Regions from separate parts of the Clostridium sp. JNZ J1-5 genome, predicted to be linked through region 1. Evidence: riboswitches for the same ligand, from Rfam matches in the RefSeq annotation. Region 1 holds a riboswitch; each other region holds the start of a gene.
The links. Region 1 has a riboswitch for thiamine pyrophosphate ahead of tenA (thiaminase II). Riboswitches for the same ligand answer to the same signal wherever they lie in the genome.
Positions count from the first base shown of each region.

Region 1 (7,564 bases):
GCTTCTAATAGTTCAAGTTCTTTATATTTTTTCCGCATTTCATATTTTTCTTCAGGTATATAGTTTTTCTTCCTGTACTGAAGTGGAGTAACATTATAATACATCTTAAAATACTTATTGTAATACCTGGTATGTGAAAATCCAACTTCCTCAGAAATTTCAGATATAGTCTTTTCTGTATCTAATAATAATTTTACAGATTCATGAACTCTTGTTGAGTTTAAAAAGTCCATAAAATTAGTTCCTGCCATATTTTTTATTTCATGGGATAGATAGTACGAACTTAAAAATTCACGTTCTGCTATATCCTTAAGACTTATCTTGTTCATATAATTGTTATATATAAACTTGGAAATTCTATGATATCTTTGAAATTGTATGTCATTCTCTTTTAAACCTTCTTCATCATATATTAGATAATGAAAATTGTTTAACAAATGAAATAATAATTTTACCATTTGCTCTTCTATCTCTTCGTCGTAATCGTCGCTTTTTTGGATTGCCTCATAGGCAAGGATAGCTAAAACCCTTCTTAATATTTGATACTTTTCCTTTTCCTGCACATCTTCCTCTGATGAGTTAGTATAAAAGTATATATCTTTAACATCATTGTAGTACTTTTCAAAGAAATCTAAGTCCATCTTAAATATTAATATTTTGTTATCTCCGCTCTCAGAATATATTCTATGTGTTTCATCTGCATTTACTATTTCAATTTCTTTTTCTCTAAGTTCATATGTTTCTGATTCCATTTGAACATATATAGTTCCTTTTAATACAAATATTATCTCAAGACAGTTATGCCAGTGAAGTGGATAATCTTTTATAGACTGCAGACTAATACTAAGAGGAAGATGTTCCATAAAACTTATATATTCTCTTCTCATAGTTCCTCCTTAACTTAAATTCGTTAGTGATTTAAAATCATATCCTCTATTTCTCCACTCATGTATTAAATAATCTAGAACTTCTGTATTAGTTTTTGAGATAGCATGTAGAAGTATAACAGCCCCATTATGAGTTCTATTTAATAATATTGTCTTAGCCTCCTCAAGAGATGGTTGGTCGTCTACCTCGTAATCTCTATAAGCAACACTCCAAAATACTGTTTTATATCCTAACTTTTTTGTATAATATAATGAAAGTTCATTGTATGCTCCCATTGGCGGTCTAAAGAATTTATCCATTTTCTTTCCTGCAACTTGTTCAAAGGCTTTTTCAGTGGATAAGATTTCATTATTAAATTCATTTTTATTTGATTTAGCAAGCTTAGCCATAGAAGGATGCCTTTTTGAATGATTGCAAACTAAATGTCCTTCCTGTACCATCCTTTTAATCAACTCTTTATTTGCCCTAATATATGGTTCTGTAACAAAAAAAGCTGCTTTCACATTGTTTTCTTTTAATATGTCTAATATTTTTGTAGTATAACCATTCTCATATCCTTCATCAAAGGTTAGATACAGCACCTTTTCATCTTTACTGCCAACATAGTATGCATCTTTATTTTTTATTATATCTAAAACTTCTTTAGGTTCATCTGGTTGGTTTCCTTTTGTATTAGGTATAAAAAACCATTCCCTATCAGTTAAATTAAGATTCTTTATATTCTCATTATCTGATTTATTATTATCTTTATTAGGTGAAACTACTTCTTTATTTTTATCTTCTTTCTCTTTATCTTCTTTATTCTCTAATTGCTTATCTTTATTACCAACCTCTATATTTTCTGTATCTTTATATTTTGGAGCTTGATCTTTTTTATTGTTTTCTATATTGCTACCGCTTGTATTGCTTTTTAAATTTTCTGTTTTACCTATACAAGCAACCATTGAAAAAACTAAACTTAAAGAAATTATCCCTGCTAAGAGTTTATTTTTCAATTTAACACCTTCTTAATATATTTTTCAATATAATATAATAAAACTCCCTAGGAAATAAAATCCTTAAGAAGTTTTATTTACATAACAAATATATTATAAACTAATTATTGCTCACCAGCAAATTTCACATAGTTTACTTTTTTACAGTGCTATTTTGTATTTAATAGGTCTACATAAAAATCTTCAGCTTTAACCTTTTCTTTCAGAAGGCCTTTCTTATATAACCAATCTATATTTTCTTCCCAAACTTTCTTATCTTGACTTAAAAACGGTTGTTCTTTTGATTCCATTTTAGGAAGTAATACATTTATACTTTCTTTTTCTACTGCTTCTATAAGTGGAAAATTATCTTTTTGTTGATTATCTAATAGTATTTTTAATGATTTATCTGGATTATTTTTCATAAAATCAAAGCCTTTTTGGCAAGCCTTCATAAACTTTCTTAGAGTTTCAGGTTTTTCTTTTAAAGTATTATCACTTGTAACAAAAATTGCTTCATAATAATTAGGTACTCCATATTTAGATGGATCAAAATAATTTATCTCATGACCTTCATGTTTTAAAACAGGAACTTCATGATTTATAAGTCCACCAGTAGTTGCATCAACTTTTTTTGTTATCATTGAAGAAAGCAATTCAAATCCTACATCTACTATCTTTACTGAATTTGGGTCTCCCCCATCTGCTTTTACCATTGTCTTAACATACTCTGTATTAAGTGGGTTTCCAGAAAATCCAACGGTCTTTCCTGATAGATCCTTAGGCGAATTTATATTTTTTTCTTTTAATGAAATAATAACGTTTAATGGGGATTGTACTATAGTCCCAATACATTTTACCGGAACTTTTTCGTTTGCCCTAGAAATTATTACATCTGGTTGATAATAAATTCCTAAAGTTGCTTTGCCTGCAGCTGGTAAAGCCAATGGATCTGTTGGATTTGAAGGAAATTTAATATGTACATTTAATCCCTCTTCTTTAAAATATCCATTTTCTATGGCTGCATATATAAAGCTATGTAATGCATTCGGATACCAATCCAGTACTAAATCTACATCTTCTAACTTGTCTGATTTCTTTACACTAGCCCCTTTGCTGGAACATCCTGTAACTATAAAGCTTAGTAACGCTAATAATACTAATAATACTTTTACTTTTTTCACGCTTCATTCCTCCATTTTATTATTTTATTTTCTAAGATATTTATTATACAAACTAAAATTATTGCAGCAACAGATAAAATCAATATTGGAGCGAAGACTGCAGCACCATCCAATTGAGTCATCATTCTTTTGCTAAAATATCCAAGACCAGATTGTGCTCCCAGCCACTCACTGATGGCAGCCCCTATTACACTTAGTGGAACAGATATTTTTAATGCAGAAAAGAAATATGGCATTGCAGAAGGAAGTTTTAATTTAATGAAAATATCTTTCTTACTTGCTCCATAGGTAATCAGCAATTCCTCCATATCCTTTCTAGTAGACCTAAGACCATCATATACATTTACTGTTATAGGAAAAAAGGTAATTAATATAGTTACTATTACTTTGCTCCAAATGCTATACCCAAACCAAAGTACAAATATTGGAGCTAATGCAGTAATTGGTATAGTTTGGGTCACTACTACAATAGGATATACAGCCTTTTCTATTTTTTCGTTTAAACTCATAATTACAGCTAAAAAAACTCCCAAAGCAACTGAAATGATAAGACCTATAAACGTAATCAATAGTGTAGATGGCAGATGAACTAAAAATAAAGGTTCCCTCAGCTCCCAAGTTTTTTGTAAAATTCTACTGGGTGATGGGAGTATATACATGGCATTTATATACCTTGCAACCAATTCCCAGATTATAAAAAATAAAATTCCTACTATTATTGATGATTTATACTTTCTCATATCTCAATCCTCTGCTTTAATTCGTTTATAAGTTCCTCTTTTATGCACAATATTTCTGGTCTGCTCAACATATGCCTATCTCTGGGATAATCAGCTGGAACTATTATTTCTTTTAATGTGGCTATAGGTTTTTCTGAAATAACAAATATTTTATTTGATAAAAATAATGCTTCTTCTACATCATGAGTTATAAATAATATAGTTTTCCTCAGACTAACCCATTGAGTTAATAACCATTCCTGCATAGAAATTTTTGTTATAGCATCCAATGCGCTAAAAGGTTCATCTAAAAGCATAACTTCAGAACCTGTAAGCAAGGTTCTAATAAAAGAAACTCTCTGCCTCATACCACCTGATAAATCTTTAGGATATTTATCTTTATATTTTTCAAGTCCAAAAACTTTCAAAAATTCTTCTGCCTTTTGCTTTGCTTCACTTATACTTTTACCATTAACCTCTAATGGTAAAGAAGCATTTTCAGAAATAGTTCTCCATGGTATCAATAGATCTCTTTGGGGCATGTACCCTATATACCCATTTAAATTATTGATATTATTATTATTTATAAAAATCTCTCCATTAGAAACTTTCTCAAGACCTAATATTAGTCTAAAGATAGTACTTTTCCCACATCCACTGGGTCCTATTATGCTTATAAAATCATTTTTATCTACATGAAAGCTTAAGTCTTCTATAAGAAACTTTGAATCATTTTTATATTTAAAATTAACATTACAGAACCTCAACATAAAATTTTACATCTCCTTGCCATAAGACATATCCCAAAACATATATTCATATTTGCTGGTATTCACAAATATCTCTTCCAACTTTTTAAGTTCACTATCTGACATGTTTTCTGACAAACTGTCTACTAGATCTATAACCCATTGGGTGGCTTGTTTATATTCATTAGAAATATAACCTCTTATCCATTCTCCATAAAATTCATGTTCCGTAGAACCTGGTAATTGACTTAACTTCTCGCCAATTTCTAGATAACTCCACATACAAGCTAATAATGAAGTGGTAAGTTCCGCCAAATTTCCAACATGAGAAATTGCAAGCATATAGTGGGTGTAAGAAATATTAGTAAGAGAAGCCTTAGCTAATTTAATTTCTTCTGAAGTAATCCCAAGTCTTTTCATATATGATCTATGTATACTCATTTCTCCATTTAATATTTCATTTACCATTTTAGAGAACCCTTGCATAACCTCTTCACTATCTGCCTTAACTATACCTAAGGCATATACTTTAGCGTAATCTAATAGATAAATATAATCTTGAATCATATAAAATTTAAACTTTTCTACATCTAAAGTACCATCACCTATCCCTTTTATAAATGGATGTTCATAATACGAATTCCAGATTTCCTCCACGGTTTTATATAATTTTTTCGAAAACTTCATTTCAAATCCTCCTCATTTTTATAAAGTTCAATTAAGTTAAAAATAAAAAAGCACAGACCTCAAAAGAGATTTGTGCTTATACTTATACTTTTAATATTTTTATTATTAGCAAAGTTTAAAAACCTCTTCCTACGCTGGAATTATCCAGATCAGGTTAAAGGGTCTAAGAATATCGTTCCTAATCTCAGCCGGCAAACACCAGCTCCCCTGGGATTATTATACTAAATTTTATTATTCAATTTTATTTTTATCCGATGACTACCCGCTCTAATACTCCCATGGCACTCTGTGAAAGCGATTCGCACCAAATCGAAGATTTGGACTCTCTGCTTTTTTTTAAAGTGGGAGTAAAGGGCGGCTACGTCCCTGGATAACGATTTCTAAGCTTCAGACTCCATCTGAAGCCAAGAACTCTGTTTATAAAATTATATTACTATAACATATTATCATCGTCAATGTTTAAATATTTCAAAACAAATCTATGTTTTAAAATTAACAATGTTTTAGAGTTATTTATAACCATTTTTAGTACTTTTACTTTCTTTTTTCGATTTTATAATAACTATATTAAGTACTTAAAAACCATATATTAAGAGTTTTTACATAGAACATAACAGGGTTTTCCTCCATTTCACGACAAACGCTTTAAAATTTTTGATATTTTTTTAATTAAAATAAAATTTATCATATAATTTATTCCTTTATTTTTTTATAAATATCTTTATTTTTTTGTAAAGTTTGATATAATTTAAACAAACGGAATTTTATTTTTAAACATAAGGGGGTACACTTAATTGTGTTGTAATAATCAAGATAATAAAAATTTTACAGAACTGGAACAATTCATTGACAACATTCCTGACAAAAATGGTGCCTTAATCGAAGTGCTTCATAGGGCACAAAATATCTTTGGTTACTTATCTAAAGAAGTACAAAAATTTATAGCCAAGAAATTAGAAATACCCGTTTCCAAAGTTAATGGTGTTGTAACCTTCTATTCTTATTTTACCGAAGAACCAACTGGCAAATATGTTATAAATATATGCATGGGGACCGCTTGCTTTGTAAGAGGTGCTGGTGATATACTTTCTGAATTTGAAAAAAAATTAGGTATTAAGGTTGGAGAAACTACTTCCGATGGTAAATTTACTGTTCAAATTTTAAGATGCGTAGGAGCCTGTGGATTAGCACCAGTAGTAACTGTAAATGATAAAGTTTACGGTCATTTTACTAAAGAAATGGTAGATAAAGTTTTAGACGAATATTCAGAATAGGAGGAATTATCATTGAATAAAATAAATTCTTATGCACAATTACAAGATTTATATGAAAAATATTCTTTAGACTTAGAGATAAGAGAAGATACTAAAACTGAAAAAGAAGCTCAATCCTGCAATCGCTTTCTAACAATTTGTGGTGGAACAGGATGTAAATCATCTGAAAGTGATAAAATTCTTGAGAATTTAAAAAACGAGATTGAAAAAGCAGGATTATCATATAGAGTAACTGTATCTATAACAGGATGCTTTGGATTTTGTGAAAAAGGTCCTATAGTTAAAGTAAGTCCAGATGATACATTTTATGTAAGTGTTAAGCCAGAAGATGCTGAAGAAATAGTTAAAAGCCATCTGGTTGAAGGAAAGATTGTGGAAAGACTTCTATACGAGGAACCTTCTTTAAAGGAAAAAGTTCATAGACAAGATCAAATGTCCTTTTATAAAAAACAACATAGAATAGCATTAAGAAATTGCGGTTTTATAAATCCTGAAAAAATACAAGAAAGCATAGGAGCTAAAGGATATCAAGCTTTAGGAAAAGTATTAACAGAAATGACTCCTGATGATGTTATAAAACTTATGATAGATTCTGGATTAAGAGGAAGAGGTGGCGGTGGCTTCCCTATCGGTAAAAAATGGGCCTTTGCTAAATCATATGATTCAGATCAAAAATATATTATTTGTAACGCTGATGAAGGTGATCCAGGTGCTTTCATGGATCGTTCAATTTTAGAAGGTGACCCTCATAGCGTACTTGAAGCTATGGCTATTGGTGGTTATGTAATAGGAGCTTCAAAAGGTGTTATCTATATAAGAGCTGAATATCCTCTTGCTGTAAACAGATTAAAAATAGCTATAGAGCAAGCTAGAGCTCTTGGACTTTTAGGTGAAAATATACTAAATACTGGTTTTAATTTTGATATAGATATAAAATATGGCGCAGGAGCTTTCGTGTGTGGAGAAGAAACAGCTTTAATCCACTCAGTAGAAGGCTGCCGTGGTGAGCCTACAAATAAACCTCCATTTCCAGCTGAAAGTGGACTATGGAATAAACCAACCTGCGTAAACAATGTGGAAACACTAGCT
Region 1 covers NZ_CM132773.1:272,455-280,018, forward strand. The annotation lists gene ACWW38_RS01370 (helix-turn-helix domain-containing protein) at 1-887, opposite strand, end outside; gene pdaA (delta-lactam-biosynthetic de-N-acetylase) at 897-1,883, opposite strand; gene ACWW38_RS01380 (ABC transporter substrate-binding protein) at 2,033-3,046, opposite strand; gene ACWW38_RS01385 (ABC transporter permease) at 3,043-3,786, opposite strand; gene ACWW38_RS01390 (ABC transporter ATP-binding protein) at 3,783-4,535, opposite strand; gene tenA (thiaminase II) at 4,542-5,201, opposite strand; TPP riboswitch at 5,311-5,420, opposite strand; gene nuoE (NADH-quinone oxidoreductase subunit NuoE) at 5,996-6,475, shown strand; gene ACWW38_RS01405 (NADH-ubiquinone oxidoreductase-F iron-sulfur binding region domain-containing protein) at 6,488-7,564, shown strand, end outside.

Region 2 (7,564 bases), 830 kb from region 1:
TGGATTTTCTTTATTATTTAACTCCATCCATGCATACAATAATGCCCCACCTCTAGAAACTATATTAGTAAGTCTCTTATTTCTCTTAAATACTTCAGCAGTCTCTTTATTTATTCCTGCATGAATAGTCATAAAATCAACACCATCTATTGCGTGTTTTTCTACAACCTTTAGGAATTCTTCTGCTGATATATCACTTAACTCTTTATCATAAAATCCTACTGCATCATATATAGGCACAGTACCTATCATAGCTGGTGAAATCTCCACTACTTTCTTTCTAAACTCTTCTGTCTTACCATATGAACTTAAATCCATTATAGCTTCTGCTTTCATTTCTATAGCTGTTTTTACTTTTTCAAGTTCCATGTCTATATTTACACAGTCCCTGGAAATACCTAAGTTAACATTAATCTTAGTCTTTAATCCTTCCCCTACCCCTTCTGCATCTAATGATTTATGGTTCTTATTTGCAGGTATTACTACTTTTCCTTCAGCAATAAGCTCTCTAAGTTTTTCAATCTCCATATTTTCCTTTTTAGCTACTACTTCCATTTCTTTTGTTATTATGCCTTTTCTAGCAGCATCCATTTGAGTTGTGTAATTCATAATCTTTCTCTCCTTTTTATAAAATTAATAATAACAACCTAAATCTTCTCCTGATTTAAAAAGCACTTAAGACAAGTCATTTTACCGCCAAAAGACTTTATTAAACCATCAATACTTACATATTTCAGACTATCAGCTCCTATTAACTCTTTTATTTCATCCACTGTATTTGATGAACCGAGAAGTTCACTTCTATTAGGTGTATTTATCCCCCAAAAACAAGGATATTTTATAATAGGTGAAGCTGATCTAAAATGTATTTCTTTTGCTCCTGCTTTTCTAAGGAGTGCAACAATTTTTTTACTTGTAGTACCCCTTACAATTGAGTCATCTACTACAACAATTCTTTTTCCTTCAACACCACTTCTTATTACACTAAGTTTTATCTCAAGATTTGTTTCTCGTTTTTCCTGTAGTGGTTCTATGAAGGTTCTACCTATATATTGATTTTTTACGAATCCTATATCATAAGGTATGCCAGAGGCAATTGAAAAGCCAACTGCAGCCGTAGTTCCTGATTCTGGAACTCCAATGACTATATCAGCGTCAATGGGAGATTCTTCCCATAGCCTTTTACCTACATTAATTCTAGATTCATATACGCTTAATTTATCTATTACACTATCTGCCCTAGCAAAATATATATACTCAAAGGCGCAAATTGTATTGCTAGTTTTTTCAAGACAATAGTTTGATTTTAACCCCTCTGAATCAATAGTAACTATTTCTCCTGGACAGACATCTCTTATCAGCTCCCCGCCAATAACATCAATGGCACAACTTTCAGAACATAAAATAAAAGAATTTTTAAATTTGCCAATACATAGTGGTCTTGTACCATTTGGATCTCTAAATCCAATAAGTTTTTCATTAGTTAGGAGTACTACGGCATAGCCTCCTTTAAGTTGTTTCATAACTTCTACTATAGCTGTTTCAAGATGTCTAATATCTTTATTTTCAATTAGCTTTAGGATTATTTCTGAATCTACTGAAGTATCAAACTCTACTCTTTTATTCTCTAGATCTTTTTTTAGCGGAATTGCATTAGTTATATTTCCATTATGTGCAATTGCTATTTCTCTACTACCTCTCCCACTTAAGATAGGCTGAGCGTTATTTAGATTACTTTCACCAAAAGTTGAATACCTTACATGTCCTATAGCTGATTTGCCTATTAACTTGTGTAATTCTTCTCTAGTGAACACATCTGAAACTAATCCCATCCCCTTATGGCAATTCATTTTATTTTCACTATATGTACATATACCGCAACTTTCCTGTCCTCTATGCTGCAGTGCACTAAGAGCCACATAGGAAATGGCTGATATATTTATTTCATCCTCACTAAATATTCCAAAAACTCCGCACTCCTCTTTAAATTTATCAATAGGATTACTTTTATTCACATTTACACCTCCTTTCTTTATAAACAGAGTTCTTGACTTCAGATGGAGTTTTTACTCCAAATAAAAAAACGCAAATCCATAGGATTTGCGTTTAAATTAGCAGATTATACATATATTGCAGCAACAATATATGTAATATATTACATCGATAAACAACTTCCTACGCTGGTATTATCCAGTTCAGGTTCTTAGGGTCAAAGAATTACGGTTCTTAATCTCAGCTGGCCAATCCAGCCCCCCTGTGTTATATAGCTTATTAAATTTTATTAATTAATAATAGCATAATATTTTACTGTATTCAACTTAATTCTATTAACAAGATTTTAAATTCTAAAAATTTCGTATATATTAAAACCAGCTTATCTGTCTATCATCATACCCAGCTTTATAAGCTGATACTATATCTTTCATTTTATAAAGTATTCCTAATCTTTCACATTCATTTTTAAATATCACCCAAAGTTTTCTTGAATTTGGAGAAGAGCATTCATAGCTATTTCCAAATGTAGTATTGTATTTTTGAACTAGATTTTTATCTGGAAACAATCTTATTAGTTGATTATAAAAATATTCTCTTTGATTTTGTCTAAGGGTTAAGCCCATGCCATATGCAAGAATAAACTTTCCACCGCATTCAGCAGTCTTCTTTACTATACTTACAATGTTCTCTTCATTATCATTAATAAAAGGTAAAATAGGCATAAGTAACACCCCAGTGAATATACCATTATCAGAAAGAGCCTTTATAGCCTGAAATCTTTCTGATGCAGCGCAAACATTAGGTTCAACTTTTTTGCAAAGTTCATCTTGGAATGTAGTAACAGTCATCTTTATGATTACTGGTGAATGTTCTTTAATTTTTCTTAAAATATCAATATCACGTGTTATAAGATTGCTTTTAGTTGCTATAGCTATTCCAAAATTAAATCTATTTATTAAATCCAATGCATCTCGTGTAAGCATTAAATCTTTTTCAAAAGGGTTATATGGGTCACTCATTGCTCCAGTCCCTATAACCCCTTTTCTTCTCTTACTTCTTAAATCATTTCTAATAATTTTTATTGAATTTTCTTTTGCTCTTACTTTATCGAAATTATCTATACCATAACACTCACTTCTAGAATCACAATAAATACATCCATGGCAGCATCCTTTATAGATATTCATATTATAATTAACACCAAACCATGAATTGTCTTTAACATACTGTGAAACTATTGTTTTTGCAGGAATATAGTCCATTTATTCTCCTTATCTACTTATCATTCCATCTTTTTAATGTAGGTAAAAATCTTTCTAGACTGCTTCTGGCCTCTTCCTCACTCATATGAGGGTTAGCTCTAACCATATGTGGAACACAAAATTCAATCATTTGTTCCATAGTCATATCACCTTTAAAAGCACCCTTCTCATAACAATAGATACAGTAGTCTCTATTGCTGCTCCCATCCTCATTTGTTCCAAATTCCTTTTCATTAATAAGTGGCATACCACAGCTTTGACAATAAATTCTTTCCATTATAGATACACTCCTTTTTCTTTATTTGTATCTATAATATCAAAGTATATATGACATCAGTATGTCATATTATATATATGTTTTTAGTATATTTTTAAGTCTTGCTTTTACTTCTTCTCTAATAAATTCAGGCTCAATAACTTCTACCTTATCTCCATAAGACAGTATGTGGGAATATACCCATTCATCATATGGAAATTGGGTTGTAACTATATAATTGCCATCTGCTTCTTCTAAAATTTCATTTCCATCATAGAAATCAATAATGCGGTATAACATGTTATTTTTGAATCTTAGCTTCAACTCCACCATGGAAAATTCATAATTATCTTCAGTATCCTTAAAAAACTTACTAATTTCTCTTCGTTCAAATTGCTCATCTGTAATTTTTACATTTCTCATACGGGTAATTTTAAAAACTCTCATAGCTTTTTTTTCACAACAATATCCCAATAGATACCATGCTTGACCTTTGAATATAATTTTATAAGGTTTTACATAGCGGTGGCTTTTAATATTTCTAGAATTTACATATTGAAATGTTACTATTTTTTGTTTTAAAATCGATGTTTTAATCTCTTGGAACCTTGTATCAATTTTTTTATTACTTCCCCACTGTGTAAAATCTACCTCTACCCAATCTATAGAGTTTATATTGCCAAAAACACTTCCCAGCTTTTCTAAGGTATTATCCATTTGTAGCTGTTTTGTAGCTCCAAGTGTTTTAACTGCAAAAACTATATTTTTCTTTTCTTCATCTGATAGGATGGTTTTATTTAATGTATAGTTTTCTAAAAGAGAAATTCCCCCACCTTTTCCTCTATTCATATACACAGGTATTCCTGCAGAGGATAACTCATCAATATCCCTATAAATTGTACGTTGAGATACATTAAATCTTTCTGAGAGTTCTTTTGATGTTATAGAATCTCTATTTAAGAGAATAATGATTATTTCCATTAATCTATTAATCTTCATATTATCACCATATCTATTATATCAAAATAATATGACATCCAATGGTTATATTACTTATTAGTTAGCTAAATTTTCTATAGACTCTTCACATTCTATTTTCTCTTTATCCACTGCTAAAACTTTTTTATAAAAAATAGCAAAGCATATGCTGGTTATAATCGCTGCTGTTATATCTGCTACTGGTTCTGCCATCAAAACCCCTTTAAGTTTATCTTTGAAAAAATTTGGAAGTATAAATATTAAAGGTATTAATAACACTATTTTTCTTAACAAAGCTAAAATAAGAGAGATCTTAGCTTGGCCTAGAGCAAGGAAAGTTTGCTGGCAAGCTACCTGTGCACCAAATATGATAATACCTGCAAAAAATATTCTTATACTCCATGATGTAATCTTTACAAGCTCTGGCTTATTGTTAAATATAGCTACAAATACTTCTGGAAATGTCATTAAAGCTGCCCACATGGCAAATGTATATATCATACAACTTATAATTAATAGTTTAAAGGTTTGCTTTACCCTATCCATCTCTTTAGCACCAAAGTTATAACTTATAATAGGCTGTGCCCCTTGTGATAGCCCCATAAGTGGAAGCAGCACTATTTGCATAATACTGCTCATTATAGTCATAGACCCTACTGCTAAATCCCCTCCATATATTTGCAACTTATTGTTTAACGATATTAACACTAAGCTTTCTGTAGATTGCATTATAAATGGTGACACACCTAGACTTATAATTGATAATACTATCTTTAAATCTGGCAATAGATACTTCTTTTTCAGTTTTAGTACACTTTTCTTTCCAAACAAAAATACTAAAACCCATATAGCAGAAACTATTTGGGCAAGTATAGTAGCTAAAGCTGCTCCTTTAACCCCCATGTTAAATCCAAATATAAATACAGGGTCAAGTACTATATTTATAACTGCACCAATCATAACTGTAATCATACCTACTTTAGCAAAGCCTTGAGTATTTATAAATGGATTCAGTCCTAAAGCTATCTGTACAAATACAGTACCTATAAGATATATAATTAAATAGTCCTTAGCAAAACCAATAGTTTCATTACTTGCGCCAAAGGCCCAAAGTATAGGTTCATTAAATATCATAAACCCTACAGTTAGGACAACTCCTAATATAACTAGTACACTAAAACTATTGCTCATTATTTTTTCTGCTTCATCATTATTGTTTTCACCCATCTTAATAGCAGCTAATGGTGCTCCACCAACCCCAATAAGGGCACTAAAGGCAGATATTATCATAATAATAGGAAAAGCTATGCCTACACCAGCCATAGCTATATGCCCGTTTGGTATTCTACCTATGAAAATTCTATCAACTATGTTGTATAGTACATTTACAAGTTGAGCAATAATAGCTGGCAAAGCTAGTTTAAACAGTAGTTTTCCTACATTATCTCTTCCTAAGTTAGTTGTATTCTTCATTTTCTATCATCTCCATTATAAATATTTATAACATAAAACATATTGTTAAACTTTATATAATACATTCTACGTTCTCTTTCACTTAAGTTTTCTTTAGTTAAAAAATAAAATTTACTTACTAAAAATAAAAAAAACTACACTTGCTATAAGCTTAATGTAGTTTTATAGTTAACTACGATAAAATCTTGTATTAAGTTATAGTCTACATTCTTTCACAAACATTTCTAATTCACAGTTAAATCTGTGAGGCTTCTCCCAAAACGGAGAATGACCTGTGTCTTCATAAAAAGAAACTGTTGAATTTAGAATTAACTTTGAATTATATACTGTCTGAGAAGGATTAAGTATTTTATCTTGGAGTCCATGAGTAAGAAGTACTGGTATTTTTATTTTTGAAAGTATATCTTCATAGGATGCAGCCCTTGTAACAACTGCCTCTCTCACATATGGAGGTACAACAGTATTATATCCTAGGGTAAAATAGAAATCCTCCACAGAGGGTTCAACATAGAATAAAAGTTTTACAAATTTTTGAAGTGCATAACTGCTTTCTAGTGCATCTGTTGATATAAGTTTAGGTATTACAGCCTGAGAATCAGGAGTATAATAGCTTCCACCTGATATGCCAGCTGATGTTCCTGCAGCTACAAGATTTATTCCTGAAATATTATCTTCCCCATAAAGCCTTATATAATCGCATACTACTTTTCCTCCATAAGACCATCCGACAAGTACTGGTATGTTAAGATTTAAGTAACTTATTATTGCATTAATATCATTGGCCCAGTTACTTTCATCATGGTATCCATGGTAAGGCTTATCTGATAGTCCATGTCCTCGCAAATCAAAAGAAATAAGCCTTAGATGCTTCAAAGAAGGTGACTTCATCTGTTTTGCCCAGCTTAGTCTGCTTTGGGATACCCCATGAACAAATAATACAGGTATTCCCAATGGATCTCCGCATTCTTCTACAAACAGCATGGTATTTGAGCCGCCAGGTATGTGATATGACTTCATAATTACTCCTCCTATAATTGAAGTTAACCTATCATTATATATTTTTTAATTTCATTACCTCTTCTTCTGTAAGATTACGCCACTTACCAATATCTATCCCGTCAACTTTTATATTAATGATCCTAACACGCTCTAAACGCACAACTTTATATCCTAAAGCTTGGCTCATTCTACGAATTTGTCTATTAAGTCCCTGTGTTAAAATAATATTGAAGGTATCTTCATTAACTCTACTAACTTTGCAAGGTCTTGTCTTAACTCCGCAAACTTCCACTCCTTGAGACATTTCACTCATGAAAGAATCATCAAAAGGTTTATTAACAGTTACTATATACTCCTTCTCATGCAGGTTCTCTGATTCTAAAATTTTATTGGACAACTCTCCATCATTAGTCATTAATATTAAACCTTGGGATGCCTTATCTAATCTGCCTACAGGGAAAATATATTCTGGATAATCCATAAAACTAATTATATTACTCTCTACTTTTTTTGCTGCAGTACAAATAATCCCTATTGGTTTGTTTAGCGCAATATAAATTTTGTCTTTCGCTGGAATTGGCTTATTATCTATAAGTATAAT
Region 2 covers NZ_CM132773.1:1,106,864-1,114,427, forward strand. The annotation lists gene thiC (phosphomethylpyrimidine synthase ThiC) at 1-609, opposite strand, end outside; gene purF (amidophosphoribosyltransferase) at 648-2,015, opposite strand; TPP riboswitch at 2,155-2,266, opposite strand; gene ACWW38_RS05310 (radical SAM protein) at 2,364-3,257, opposite strand; gene ACWW38_RS05315 (zinc ribbon domain-containing protein) at 3,271-3,534, opposite strand; gene ACWW38_RS05320 (helix-turn-helix transcriptional regulator) at 3,604-4,512, opposite strand; gene ACWW38_RS05325 (MATE family efflux transporter) at 4,570-5,964, opposite strand; gene ACWW38_RS05330 (alpha/beta fold hydrolase) at 6,160-6,981, opposite strand; gene ACWW38_RS05335 (pseudouridine synthase) at 7,016-7,564, opposite strand, start outside.
Region 2: it holds a riboswitch for thiamine pyrophosphate, as region 1 does, so the genes downstream of both, purF (amidophosphoribosyltransferase) here and tenA (thiaminase II) in region 1, are expected to answer to the same signal.

Region 3 (7,564 bases), 670 kb from region 1:
TGCAAAGGATACAGCTGTAATACTTTCAAGATTTGGTCATGCTATAGCATGTAGAAACTGCTTCTGGGGAGTAGGAAATAAATATTTAAGAGAAATGGCTGAGCACTCTTCAGTTCCAATAATGAATCTACAATGTGACCTTTATCACCCAATGCAAGGGCTTGCAGATCTTATGACAATAAAAGAAAAATTTGATGATACAAAACGCTTAAAGGTTTCTGTAATTTGGGCTTACGCAACTACTCATAAAAAACCAATATCAGTTCCGGTATCTCAAGTGCTATTATTCCCAAGGTTTGGCATGGATGTAACTTTAGCTTATCCAGAAGGATATGATTTACCAGACTGGGTAATAGAAAAAGCTAAGAAAAATGCAGAAGAAAATGGTGGAAGATTTAGAATAACTCATGACATGGAAGAGGCGTATAGAGGAGCAGACGTAGTAATCCCTAAAAACTGGGGAAGCTGGGTTAATAACCAAAGCAATGAAGTTGTAGATGATTTACTAGAATCCTATAAGGGATGGAAGTGCACAGAAGAAATGATGGCTCTTACTAATAAAAATTCTGTCTACATGCATGCGCTTCCAGCAGATAGAAATAACGAAGTTGAGGATTCAGTAATAGATGGACCTCATTCAGTAGTTTATGATGAAGCAGAAAATAGAATTCATACTGCAAAAGCTGTTATGGTTCTTACAATGGGAGGAAAATAAATGAAAATAGTTTTAGCCTTGGGGGGAAATGCACTTCAATTAAACCCTAAGGATGCCTCTTCAAAAAGCCAACTTGAAACTTGTAGAAAAACAGCTAAGGCTATAGTGGATTTAATTGAAGAGGGTCATGATATATCTATAGTACATGGAAATGGCCCTCAAGTAGGACAAATTGTCAGCTCTGTTGAATCAGCATATAAGTATGATTCAGAAACAAATATATTAATGCCTTTAGATGTTTGTGGTGCATATTCACAGGGATATATAGGATATCATCTTCAAAATTCTATTGAAGATGAGTTAAAATTTAGGAATTTACAAAAGGCAGTTGGAACTATTATTACTCAGGTAATAGTAGACATAAACGATAGTGCTTTTAACAACCCAACAAAACCAATTGGAAAGTTTTATTCAAAGGAAGAGGCAGAAAAACTAACAAAGGAAAATGGCTATATCATGAAAGAAGATGCTGGAAGAGGATATAGAAGAGTGGTGCCATCCCCTAAGCCTATAGATATATTAGAGAAGCAAGCCATAAAATCAATGGCTGATTCTGGAATAGTAACAATATCCTGTGGAGGAGGAGGAATACCGGTAGTATATGAAGGTGAAAAAACTAGGGGAATTGCAGCTGTTATAGATAAAGATTTTGCAGCAGAAAAGTTGGCAGAAACAATAAATGCTGACATGCTATTAATATTAACTGCTGTGAATAGGGTTTGTATTAATTATAATAAGCCTAATGAAAGTGAATTATCAGAAGTTACAGTTGCAGAACTAGATGAGTATATAATTCAAGGACAGTTTGCTCAAGGAAGTATGCTGCCTAAGGTTGAGGCTGCTAAAAAGTTTGTACTTTTTGGAGAAAATAAAGTTGCTATAATAGCTTCTTTAAATAAAGCTAAAGATGCATTAAGAGGATTAAGTGGAACCAGAGTAATCAAAAATAGAACTATACTTTAACAAAACAAAAACAACAGGTGGGCAATATAAAGCATAAACCTCCTTTAATAATAATATATAATAGTAGGAGGTGTCATGGATGAAAATAGAATTTTTTTACAAATGCAAAGATGGCCGCGTTATAGGAAAAGAAGCTGAATGTAAAGAAAAGTTAGACGAAAAGGTAGAAGAGAGAATAAAAAATATAAAAAATTATACTGAAAAGTTAGAGAATAATGAGTATTACGGTGAGAGTGTTTTAGAATTAGATGAATAAAATAAAAGGGCTTGAATCCTTATAGTATAACTAAGAATTCAAGCCCTTTTTTTACCATGAAAAGTTTATTCATAGAAAAATTTTGATAATTCTTTTGTTGCAAAGGCTATGTCATCGCTGCCTAAAATACAGGATATAATTGAAAGCCCGTTAACTCCAGTGGATATAACTGACTTAGCGTTTTCATGGTTTATTCCACCTATAGCCACAGAAGGTATATTGATATTATCTACAATATGTTTTAGCCCTTCAAGTCCCATAGGTTCTTTAATATCTTTCTTAGTACCAGTATAGAAAACGGCACCAAGACCAACGTAATCAGCACCAGCTTCTTGCGCTTCTAGGGCTTCTTCTAAAGTGTTAGCGGAAATTCCTATGATTTTATCTTTGCCTAGTATTTTTCTAGCAAATTCTATAGGCATATCACTTTGACCAAGGTGAACTCCATCAGCATCTATAGCTAAGGCTATATCAATTCTATCGTTTATTAGTATAGGAATATTATATTTTGATGTAATTTCTTTAACTTCTTTTGCAATCTCATAAAATTCTCTTGTAGATACATCCTTTTCTCTTACTTGTACTAGCGTTACTCCAGATTTTATAGCATCTTCAACACACTGCTTTAAGTTTCTTCCATTTAAAAAGGATCTATCAGTAATTAAATATAATTTGTAATCTATATCCATTGAATTTTACCTTCCTTCACAATATCTTCATCTTTTAATAAGTATATTTCATCTATAAGTTTAACCTTAAAGCTTCCAGGAGTATTAGCTACTTTTTCTGCATGTTCTCCAGCTAAATTCATAGATAAAACTGAAGCTACAGCAGCTATAAACTTGTCTTCTTCTACAGCAGCAGTAGCAGCTGTAAGTGCTCCTACCATACATCCTGCCCCTGTAACTAATGTTAAAAGACTTGTGCCATTTTTAATTATGGCTGTTCTTTCACCGTCAGTAACTATATCTTCAGCCCCTGTAGCAGCAACTATGCAATTATGTTTTTTAGCAAGAGATATACAAGCTTCTACTGAATTACTTCCATCATCTATAGAATCTACACCTCTAGTTTTAGCTTCATAACCAGCTAAATATTTTATTTCTCCAAGGTTTCCTTTAATTATATCTACCTTACCAATTTCAAAAAGTCTTTCAATGAAATCTATTTTTCTTTTTATAGCTCCGCAGGCAACTGGATCCAAAATTACTGGAATATTATTATTTTTAGCAGAAAGAGCAGCCATAAGCATAGCTTGTTCTTGTTCTTTAGTAAGAGTTCCTACGTTTATATAGATAGAAGAAGCAATTTTTGCAAAATCGTAGCATTCATCGTAAGCTTCAGCCATAGCAGGAGATGCTCCATAGGCTAATAGTATGTTAGCGCAGTCATTGATAGTTACATAGTTTGTTAAGGCATGTACAAGAGGTGTAGTTTGTCTAACTTTTTTTAAAGTTTTAGAAACACTGTTAATCATATTAATTCCCCCAATTAAGTAAATTTAGTTTTGTAAGTTTGTAATTTATTTATTATTCATATTTAACATTAGCTTTTTTATATAAGTCTATAAAATGGCCAACAGGTCCAACTCCATGACCTATAGGAAAAGAATTTTCAATTGCCATTTTTATGTAATATTTTCCTAATTTAACAGAATGATTAATAGAATAGCCTTTAGCTAGAAAACTTGCAATTGCTGAAGAAAGTGTGCAGCCAGTACCGTGAGTGTTAATAGTATCTATTCTTTTTCCCTCCAGTGTTAAGAATTCATCTCCATAACATAAGATATCTGTTGAGTTATTACATCTATGTCCACCCTTAACTAATACATTTTTTACTCCATAATCTTTTATTTTTAAGGCAGCTACTTTCATGTCTTCTTCACATGTTATTTTCATTCCTGTAAGTTCTTCAGCCTCAGGAATATTAGGGGTTACAATATCAGCAATTTGGATTAAACTTTTCAATTCATCAACTGCTTCAGGCTTTAAAAGATGATATCCACTTTTAGATATCATAACTGGATCTAAAACGATGTTTTTAACTTTATATTCAAGTAATATATTTTTTATAGTTCGTATTATTTCTGAATTAGATACCATTCCTATTTTTACAGCGTCTACTTCAATATCATCAAAAATTGCTCTCATTTGAGCTTCCACAATTTCTTTACTAATTTCTTGAACTGCAGTAACTCCTTGAGTATTTTGAGCTGTTACAGCACAAATTACACTCATTCCATATACTCCAAGTGCACTCATAGTCTTTAAATCTGCTTGTATTCCGGCTCCTCCACAGCTATCGGAACCGGCAATAGTTAATACTTTTATCATAATACCCATCCTTTCTTGATGAAAAAAATAACACCATACAGAGATAAGATTGCATAGGTGTTTTATAGTAACAAATAGTTATTTATAATATCAAAGCTCCTTATGCACAAAGCAAAAGGAGCTATATATACTATATAAACTTCTTCATTGCTTCCTACGCTAGTGTTATCTAGTTTCAGGTTCAAAGGGTTAGAATATGTTCCTCTCAGCCATTATAGGCACCCCTGCAATACGTATATTTAATTTTATCTATATAAATTATACCATAAACTATTGGATTGTACATAAGTTGTTTCATAATTAATTATTAAATAAAATTATCAACAGCTGTTTTTATTTACATATCTTATATACTAAGGGGTGATTATATGAATATAGATGCTGTTTTTGAAGGTGGAGGAATGAAAGCTATTGGGTTAGTTGGTGCAGCATGTTGTCTTCAGGACAAAGGGTATAATATAAAAAATTTTGCAGGATCTTCAGCAGGAGCTATTGTAGCAGCATTATTAGCTGCAGGATATAGCTGCAGAGAATTAAAAGATATTATAATGAATCTTAATTATAATGAGTTTTTAGATAATAATAAATTGAAAAAAATTAGACCATTGATGTTTGCAAAAAATTTTATTACACTCTTCAAAGATAGGGGGGTATATTCAGGAGATCCAATAGAAAAATACATAGGAGAACTTTTAGAGGCTAAAGGAAAAACAAAATTTAAAGATTTGAGCGTAGAAGGTAAATCGTATCTTAAAATAATCATTTCTGACATAACTAAAGGAGATATGCTGATAGCTCCAGATGATTTAATAAAATATGATATTGATCCAATGGAATTTGAAATTGCCAAAGTTGTTAGAATGAGTATCAGTATGCCTTTTATATTCAAACCTGTAAAACTGAGTTATAAAAATGAAGTGAGTTTTATAGTAGATGGAGGGATTTTAAGTAATTATCCTATATGGGTTTTTGATGTAAATAATAAACCTAGATGGCCAACCTTTGGTATGAAGCTCATAGAAGATAAAAAAACATTTACAGCAGGTGGAAAAACAGATATTATATCTTTTACATTTGATGTAATTAGTGCAATGATAAATAAAAATGAAGAAATATATATTAAAAATAAAGATTGGGTGAGAACTATACCAATACCAACATTAAATGTAGGAACTACTCAAATTAATATTACTAAGGATTTAGCTAATAAACTATTTGAATCAGGATATGAAAGTGCTGAAAAATTTTTAAGTAAGTGGAATTTTAATAGATATGTAGCTGATTACAGGAGTTAAAACATTATTTGAAAAATTATAATTTTGTTTAAAATAAGAGACTATATTAGGGCTAATAAAAAAACTAATATAGTCTCTTTCACGTTAATAATCACATATTTATTATATGTTAGCTAAATTTTTTTGAGAAAATTTCTAAGTGCTTTGTAGCATTATGAATATTTTCTAAAGCTGATGCTATTTCTTCGGTGGAAGCAGCTTGTTCTTGACTTATGGAAGCTACGTTATCAATATCAGTACTTATTTGATGAACGGCATTATTTATATCCTCAAGTATCTTTTTTATTTTGTTTACAGATTCTTGACTTTGATTTGCAAGCTTACGAATTTCACTTGCTACAACTCCAAATCCTCTTCCTTGATCACCAGCTCTTGCAGCTTCAATTGCAGCATTTAAACCTAATAAGTTTATTTGTGAGGATATATTTTTTATAAGTTCTAAAGCTTCATTAGTCTGTAATGATTTTTTCAAAGTTTCTTGAACTTTTTCAGTGGCTGTTTGACCGGACTTAGCAAGAATTGTAGCACTTGCTGCTACTTGATCTATACTTTCATTAGCCTGTTCAGTAGATACAGCAAGTTCGTTAATTTCATTAATTAATTCTAAGCTTTCATTAAGATCAATAGCTGAAGTTATGGAACCTATAATTTTTCCCTCATGATTTTTTATAGGATGGGCAAATAATTTTATATCTACTCCAAATATTTCTTTTGGTACACTATCCTTAATGATTTTTCCAGTGTTTATACAATTTATTATAATTTTAGAGTCTAAAATAGAGTCCCCAACTTTTACATTTAAATTAAAATTATTAGCTGGGATATAGGCTATACATTTTTCTAAATCAGTTACGGAGAAAGCTATATCATCTCGTGTTATAGGGTTTAAGTAGGGAAGAGATTCGCATATGCCTTCTAGAATATGTATATCTTTATCTATCATTTAAATTTCCCCCAATACAAAATAGATTTAATTAAATATTACTAGTATTACTTTCAAATAAGTGGTAGTACAATTTTAATCTTTAATGTTAGTAATGAACAAAGTTAACAAACAACTTACATGTATAATTATACCTTAAAGTCATAATTGTGTTAAGGATAAACTAATATAACTGCTTTAGGACAGACTGATTAAAAGGCTGAATATATGAAATACACAGGCATTTAATACGGTTTAAGAAATATTTAAGATTTATTTAAGAGAATATTCCTTTACAAAATTTAGGGGTAGCATTATAATATTAGTGTACTAGAACAATTAATACACTTAGTACACTTTAAAAATTTTTTAGCTAAAATAATATAAATTCACCGGGAGGTGACATGAAACTTGATCAATATTGATGTAAGAAGTAGTAGGCCTATTTATGAACAAATTATAGATGGAATAAAGGAAAATATTCTAAAAGGAATATTAATGCCAGGAGATAAGTTACCCTCTGTCAGAGAAATGTCTTCACTTATAACCACTAATCCTAATACAGTTAGTAGAGCTTACATGGAGCTAGAGCGACAAGGTGTTATTGAAACTGTAAGAGGAAAGGGAACTTATGTATCTTCTGATTACAAACCTAAAGTGGAGGAAGAGAGGATGGAAAAGTTGAAGGAAGATATTAAGAAAATTATTGTAGAAGCCCATTATATGGGAATTACAAAAGAGGAGATTTTGAAAATCATAAATGAGTTTTATGAAGAGGTGAAAAAAGATTGATAGAAATTATCAATGGACATAAAAGCCTAAGTGGAAAATCTATTTTGAGGGATGTAAATATAAGTGTGAAAAAAGGGAGTATTTTTGGACTTATAGGTCCAAATGGGGCAGGAAAAACTACTTTAATTAAAAATATAATGGGAATTTATAGGCTGGATAAAGGTGATATAAAGGTTAAAGGTGAGTCTGTTTTCAAAAGTACAGATATTAAAAAAATAATGGGATATGTATCAGATGAAAATACTTATTTTAATTCATTTAATCTAAAAGATATAGCTAAATTTTATT
Region 3 covers NZ_CM132773.1:3,221,556-3,229,119, forward strand. The annotation lists gene ACWW38_RS15380 (ornithine carbamoyltransferase) at 1-715, shown strand, start outside; gene arcC (carbamate kinase) at 716-1,678, shown strand; gene ACWW38_RS15390 (hypothetical protein) at 1,758-1,934, shown strand; gene thiE (thiamine phosphate synthase) at 2,000-2,623, opposite strand; gene thiM (hydroxyethylthiazole kinase) at 2,614-3,411, opposite strand; gene thiD (bifunctional hydroxymethylpyrimidine kinase/phosphomethylpyrimidine kinase) at 3,464-4,267, opposite strand; TPP riboswitch at 4,402-4,503, opposite strand; gene ACWW38_RS15410 (patatin-like phospholipase family protein) at 4,636-5,562, shown strand; gene ACWW38_RS15415 (methyl-accepting chemotaxis protein) at 5,672-6,505, opposite strand; gene ACWW38_RS15420 (GntR family transcriptional regulator) at 6,896-7,276, shown strand; gene ACWW38_RS15425 (ABC transporter ATP-binding protein) at 7,273-7,564, shown strand, end outside.
Region 3: it holds a riboswitch for thiamine pyrophosphate, as region 1 does, so the genes downstream of both, thiD (bifunctional hydroxymethylpyrimidine kinase/phosphomethylpyrimidine kinase) here and tenA (thiaminase II) in region 1, are expected to answer to the same signal.

Region 4 (7,564 bases), 870 kb from region 1:
TAATTAACTTAGAAAATGAATGCAACAAAGCTCAATTACTTTCAAAGCAATATTATTCCCAATTAATAATGGAGAAAAATTATAAAGAAAAGATAATTGCTGAGAGTGAAGAGATGAAACAGCTGATGAATCTAGCATATCGTGTAGCACAAGTAGATTCCACTGTTTTATTGGAAGGCGAGTCTGGTACTGGAAAAGAAGTATTTACAAGATTTATTCATGAGATGAGTTCACGTAATAATGGGCCATTTATAAGTATAAACTGTGCAGGAATACCTGAGACTTTACTTGAGGCTGAACTTTTTGGCTATGAAGAAGGTGCTTTTACAGGAGCTAAGAAGGGAGGAAAAGCTGGACTATTAGAACTTGCGGAAGGAGGAACTCTTTTCTTAGATGAAATTAACTCCTTGCCTATTGCTCTGCAAGGAAAGATATTAAGGGTTCTTGAGACTTTTGAAGTTACAAGGATAGGTTCAGTGAAATCAAATAGAGTAAATTTCAGACTAATTTCAGCTACAAATGAAAAGTTGGAAGAACTAATAGATAAAAAGTTATTTAGGCAAGATTTATATTTTAGATTAAGAATTGTTCCAATTTATATACCTCCTCTTCGAAAAAGAAATAAGGATGTTGTACCATTAATCATGCATTACCTAAAATATTTTAATAAAAAGTACAAGCGTAATAAAGAAATTTCTGTAGATGCACTAGAATACCTTGAGGCATATGATTGGCCAGGTAATGTAAGAGAATTAAAGAATGTTATAGAAAGATTAGTTGTTGTTACCGTTAATGATTTAATTACTGAAAAAGAGTTACCTAATGAATTTATAACCAGTATAAGCAGCAATGATAAATTTCATATTATATTAAAAGATATTGTTCCGTTAAAAGATCTAATGGATCAGGCAGAAACTCAATTGATTAATTTAGCTATGGAACGGTGTACTTCAACAAGAGAAGCAGCTAAGGTTTTAAATATTAGTCAAACTTCAGTAGTAAGAAAATTTAAAGAAGCTAGAGCTAGACTAAGTGATTGAACCATAAAAGGTTCATGAGAACCAGTAGTAAATCATCATTGAATTTTAATTTATAAGGCTTTAGAGAGATACATATAGACGCATATGAACCGATTAAGGTTCATATGCGTTTTTTATATATTTAATATTTCAAGGAAAAGCTTTAAGAACCTAAACTCAAGTCTAATAGCGCTAATTCTAAAGGTTGGCACAGTTGTTGCTCTTATTAAAAAGTTAGATAGAAAACTAAATTATTAAGAAGAAATGTCTATAGTGCTTGAAAATATGTAATATAAAAAATTTATAATAATTAAGGAGGAGTCTATTTTGGATATTAAGAAAATTTTCGTAATTGGAGCAGGTGCAATGGGAGCGGGGATTGCACAAACAGCAGCTGTAAAAGGCTTTCATGTTATTTTAAACGATGTAACAATGTACAGGGTGGAAAAATCTAAGATAGGAATAGAGAAGCAGCTTATAAAAAATGTAGAAAAGGGAATCATCACTGAAGATGAAAAGAATGCAGCTTTAGAGAGGCTTATATTATGTGATTCTTATGATAAAGTTGCAGAAGCTGATCTTGTAATTGAAGCAATTTATGAAAACATTGATGCTAAGAAGAAAATATTTAAGGAAATTGATAAGCTTAAAAAGGAAAATGCCATACTTGCAAGTAACACATCTTCTTTGTCTTTAACTTCAATTTCTTCTGTTTTGGAAAAGCCAGAAAATTTCATAGGAATGCATTTTTTTAATCCAGTGCCAGTGATGAAACTTCTTGAAATTGTTGTTGGGCTGTCTACATCACAAGAAACTATTGCCACAGCTCTTAAAGTTGGAGAAATGCTTGGTAAAGAGACTATTATTGCAAAGGATAGTCCTGGATTTATTGTAAATAGAGCCTTAGTTGTAATGTTAAATGAGGCTATATGCATGTATGATGAAGGAGTAGGAACAGCCGAGGATATAGACAAAGGAATGATGCTTGGATGTAATCATCCTATGGGACCTTTAGAATTAATGGATATGATTGGTATTGAGATTATTCTTGCAGTAATGGAGTCTTTTCATAGAGATTTTGGCGATTCCAAATATAGACCTTCTATCCTCCTAAGAAAGATGGTTGCAGCAGGACGTTTTGGCCGCAAAACAGGAAGAGGGTTTTATACTTATGATAAAAATGGGAGAAAAATTAAGTCTACAAAATAATTTAATTTACGCTATATTGAAATGAAGGGGGCTTAACAATGGGGTATAACAATTTGATTGTTGAAAAAAACCAAGGCATCTGCATTGTAAAAATCAATAGGCCAAAAAGCTTGAATGCACTTAATGATGAGGTTATTAGTGAGCTGGATTCTGTTATTGATGATATTAAAAGCGATATTAATGTAAAAGTTGCAATTATTACTGGGGTGGGAAAAGCCTTTGTTGCTGGCGGAGACATTTTAGTTATGCAAAATATGTCTGCTGGAGAGGGAGCTAGATTTTCTGCTCATGGAAGTAATGTTTTGAGAAAACTTGAATTAATGAGCAAACCGGTTATTGCAGCAATTAACGGATTTGCCTTTGGTGGTGGATGTGAATTATCCATGGCATGTGATTTGAGGATTGCTTCTTCGAATGCAAAATTTGGTCAGCCTGAAGTAGGACTTGGTATAATTCCAGGATATGGTGGAACACAGAGATTACCAAGAATAGTAGGGATAACAAAAGCTAAAGAATTAATTTATACAGGTGAAATAATTGATGCCGCAGAAGCTTTGAAAATAGGACTTATAAACAAAATTGTTGAACCTGAGAAGTTAATTGATGAAGCAGAAGCTCTAGCAGATAAAATAATTAAAAATAGCATGCTTGCCGTTGGATACAGTAAAGAAGTAATTAATAGAGGTATACAGATTGATATGGACACGGCCTTAAGTATGGAATCAAATTTTTGTGGTATGTGCTTTTCAACAAAAGATCAAAAAGAAGGAATGACAGCTTTTATTGAGAAGAGAAAAGCTGAATTTGTAGGTGAATAATAGTTTACGCCAAACCTATCTTTACAAATATATAAGTAAAATGTATACTGAATATATAAATAAATAATATTATATAAAGTTTTGTGGGGGGACCATTTTGGTTGAGAAGGTTAAAACCTGACCCTTAGAACCTGATGTAGTTAACACTACCGTAGGGAAACAAATCGAATTTATAAGTATATAATCTGTAAATACGTTCGATATTTAATGTTTACCTTTGGGTAAACATTTTTTTATTTTAAAATAATAAATTTAGGGGGAGATTTTGTTGAAAACTAAAAAACTTACATATGCAGCAATGTTGGTGGCAATTGGAGCTATAGGTGGAAATCTTATATACTTTCCAATAGGAGCATCTAAATGTACACCCGTTCAGCATATAATCAATGTATTAGCAGCAGTTATACTTGGACCAGGATATGCTGTACTAAGTGCATTTTGCATATCACTTATAAGAAATATGATGGGAACAGGTACACTTCTAGCTTTCCCTGGTAGCATGATAGGAGCTTTTATAGCTGGAATGCTTTATAAAAGCACAAATAAAAAGTTTTTAGCAGTTATAGGAGAAATTTTTGGGACAGGTATCATAGGTGCTATAGTAGCCTTTCCTATAGCTAAGTTCATATTAGGTAAAAATGTAGCTGCATTCTTTTTTATAGTGCCATTTTTGATTAATACAGTTTGTGGCAGTTTAATTGCTTATTTCTTTTTAAAGGCAGCAGAATTGACAAAGAGGAATATAGTAAAAGTAGGAGAATAACTTATACCGTTACTAATAATTATAGTATTCTATATTAATTAAATTTTATTTTCCATTATATTAGCTATTGAACAAATTGAGATTTGCATTTAAAATTGTTTTATTGAAGAAGGAGAAAGTAGATGGAAGAGAATATATCTGTAAAAGCATGCCATCTTTTGAAGTTAATAAAAGAAAAAAAGCCGTTAATACATCATATTACAAATTATGTTACTGCAAATGATTCTGCAAATATAGTTCTGGCAATGGGAGCATCTCCTATAATGGCAAATGCTTTAGAGGAAGTAGAGGAGGTTGTTTCATTAGCATCTGCGTTGGTTCTTAATATGGGAACCTTGAGTAAAAATAATGCTGAAGCTATGTTAGTTGCTGGAAAGAAAGCAAATCAGCTTGGAATTCCAGTAATATTAGATCCTGTAGGGGTAGGATCAACTATTTTTAGGGGTAACACCGCCAATAGAATTATAAAGGAAGTAAAATTAGAAGTTATCAGAGGCAATATTTCAGAAATAAAGTGGATAAGTGGGATTAATTCTGAAAATAAAGGAGTAGATGCTTCTCAGCAAGATATTGTAGAATTAGAGAATTTAGAGTATGGGAAAAATATTGCAGAAAATTTAGCATTAAAATTAAACTGTGTTATTGCAATAACTGGTGCTACGGATATTATTTCTAATGGAACAAAAACAACTTTTATAAAAAATGGACATAAAATGCTATCTACAGTAACAGGTACAGGATGTATGTGTACTTCTATCATAGGGACTTATTGTGCTGTTACAAAAGATTATTTTACTGCAGCTGCTGCAGGAGTTATGACCATGGGAGTAGCTGGTGAAAGAGCATATGAAAAACTTGCATCAATTGATGGAGGCAGTGGTAGCTTTAAAGTAAGGTTAATAGATTCAATATCTAATTTTACAGATTAATATATTAGGCTATATTTTAAGAGATTGTTAATGACTTATAATGTGGAAAGCAATTCTAAATTTAGTATAACAATTAAAATACAATAAACTATAAAAAGGAGAATTTACCGTGGAACATTGGTCGCTTATTGCTATTGCGGTATATGTATTTATTTTACTTGCAATAGGTTATTATTCTTACAAAAGGACGCATGACATTTCAGACTACATGCTAGGGGGGAGAGGCCTTGGACCCATGGTAACAGCACTATCTGCAGGAGCAAGTGACATGAGTGGCTGGATGCTAATGGGGCTTCCAGGTGCAGTTTATACAACAGGACTTTCTAGTCTTTGGCTTGGAATTGGGTTAACAATAGGTGCTTATTTTAATTATCTATTGCTGGCTCCAAGATTTAGGGTTTATACAGAAGTTGCAAATGATTCTCTAACTGTACCTGATTATTTAGAAAACCGTTTTAAAGATGATTCTAAAATGCTTAGACTTGTATCTGGAGCTATAATACTTATTTTCTTTATTTTGTATGTTTCATCTGGAATTGTAGCGGGAGGTAAACTATTTGAAAATACATTCGGATTAACATATACAACTGGTGTAGTAGTTACTCTATCTATAGTTGTGTTATATACATATTTTGGTGGATTTTTGGCAGTAAGTCTTACAGACTTCTTTCAAGGATGCCTAATGTTTATTACACTTATTTTGGTACCAGTCGTAACATATATGAATATAGGAGTGGAGCCAGGTACCTTTGTTAATAAAGTAAGAGCTATTGATCCAGCACTATTTGATATATTTAGGGGAACAAGCTTTGCAACTATTATTGGATTTTTAGCATGGGGACTTGGTTACTTTGGACAGCCTCATATTGTTGTACGTTTTATGGCAATTAAATCTGTAAAAGAGCTAAAATCAGCAAGAAGAATAGGAATTGGATGGATGGCTGTTGGGCTATTAGGTGCGGTTGGAAGTGGTCTTACAGGACTTGTATATTTTACAGGAAATAATAATCCGCTGCAAGATCCTGAAACAGTTTTCCTTCGCCTTGGAGATATTCTATTTCATCCATTTATTACAGGGATTATAATAGCTGCAGTACTTGCTGCTATTATGAGCACTATTTCTTCTCAGCTTTTAGTTTGCTCTAGTTCTATTACAAAAGATTTTTATCTAACCTTTTTTAATAAAGAGGCATCAGATAGAAAACAAGTACTAATAGGAAGAATATCTGTACTTGTAGTTTCAGCCTTTGCAACTTTTTTTGCATACTTGCCAAATAAAACTATATTGGATATAGTTGGGCAAGCCTGGGCTGGTTTTGGTTCATCATTTGGACCAGTTCTTTTAGTAAGCCTTTATTGGAAGAGGATGACTAAATGGGGAGCACTAGGAGGAATGCTTGTAGGAGGTTTAACAGTTATAATATGGATTACTTCAGGTTTATCTTCTTACTTATATGAGATGATTCCAGGCTTTTTCCTATCTCTTATTGCAGTTATAGGTATCAGTCTTTTAACTAAAAAGCCAGATGATTCTATAAACAAAGAATTTAAAGTTATGGAAGAAATATTGGGAGAATAGGAATATTTGAATTAATAATGAATTGTTGACAAATTTTTTTAATAGTGATACTATATAAAAAAATCAATAAAGGGAGAAATACATTATGAACCTGTCAATTAAAAAAGTTGCACAATTTAATACTGAATTCTTTTACTTTAGCTTTTTTAGATAGGTTTGTATTTGTGATTATAAAATTTTCATAGATACAAACCAAGCAATAAAACTTTTGGTTTTGTATCTATGATGGCTAAAGTTAGTTTAATTTATTTTAATAATAAGAGCCACATAGAGTATGCTGTGTGGCTTTAGATATATCCTAGGAAGTAACATAAGGTCACAGGCAATTTGCTATGTGGCCTTTTACTTTTTAAGGAGGAATAATGATGAGTAACAGCAAAAGAGAAAAATTTTCAGGGCAACTAGGCTTTATTTTATCCTGTATAGGAGCTGCAGTAGGTTTAGGAAATGTTTGGATGTTTCCTTATAGATTGGGACAAAATGGAGGAGCAGCATTTTTAATACCCTATTTTATCTTTGTATTCATATTAGGAACTTCAGGTATTATAACTGAAACAGCATTTGGTAGAACTATGAGAAGTGGCTCCATGAGTGGAATTAGAAAAGTGTTTAGAGATAAAAAAGTAAAGGGTGGAAGGATTATAAGTTATATACCTACTTTAGGACTTGCTGGAGTGTTCATGTTTTATACCATTGTTGTAGGATGGATATTAAAGTATTTTGCAATTAGTTTAACTGGTAAAATTAACAGTATAGATGCAGCAACATATTTTAATAATTTTGTATCAAGTAAAGAGACTATATTATGGAATGGACTTGCAGTAGGATTAACATTACTAATAGTTATATTTGGAGTGTCAAAGGGAATTGAAAAGATAAATAGAGTTATAATGCCAGCATTATTTGTAATATTTATAGTATTAGCTATAAGATCATTGACATTGCCAGGAGCTAGTAAAGGTGTTGCATATCTTTTATATCCAAGGTGGGAACAACTTTTAGTAGTAAAGACATGGGTAATGGCACTTGGACAAGCATTTTTTACAGTTTCATTGACAGGATGTGCATTAGTTGTATATGGAAGTTATACAGACGAGAAAGTAGATTTACCTTCAGCTGCCATTCGCACAGCTATATTTGATACCTTAGCAGCATTGTTAGCAGCATTTGTTATAATACCTGCAGTTTTTGCCTGCGGTTTAGATGTTGGTTCAGGTCCAGCATTATTATTTGTTACAGTACCAAGT
Region 4 covers NZ_CM132773.1:3,019,749-3,027,312, forward strand. The annotation lists gene ACWW38_RS14545 (sigma-54 interaction domain-containing protein) at 1-1,040, shown strand, start outside; gene ACWW38_RS14550 (3-hydroxyacyl-CoA dehydrogenase family protein) at 1,353-2,228, shown strand; gene ACWW38_RS14555 (enoyl-CoA hydratase-related protein) at 2,267-3,046, shown strand; TPP riboswitch at 3,122-3,222, shown strand; gene thiW (energy coupling factor transporter S component ThiW) at 3,315-3,809, shown strand; gene thiM (hydroxyethylthiazole kinase) at 3,932-4,738, shown strand; gene putP (sodium/proline symporter PutP) at 4,848-6,317, shown strand; gene ACWW38_RS14575 (sodium-dependent transporter) at 6,683-7,564, shown strand, end outside.
Region 4: it holds a riboswitch for thiamine pyrophosphate, as region 1 does, so the genes downstream of both, thiW (energy coupling factor transporter S component ThiW) here and tenA (thiaminase II) in region 1, are expected to answer to the same signal.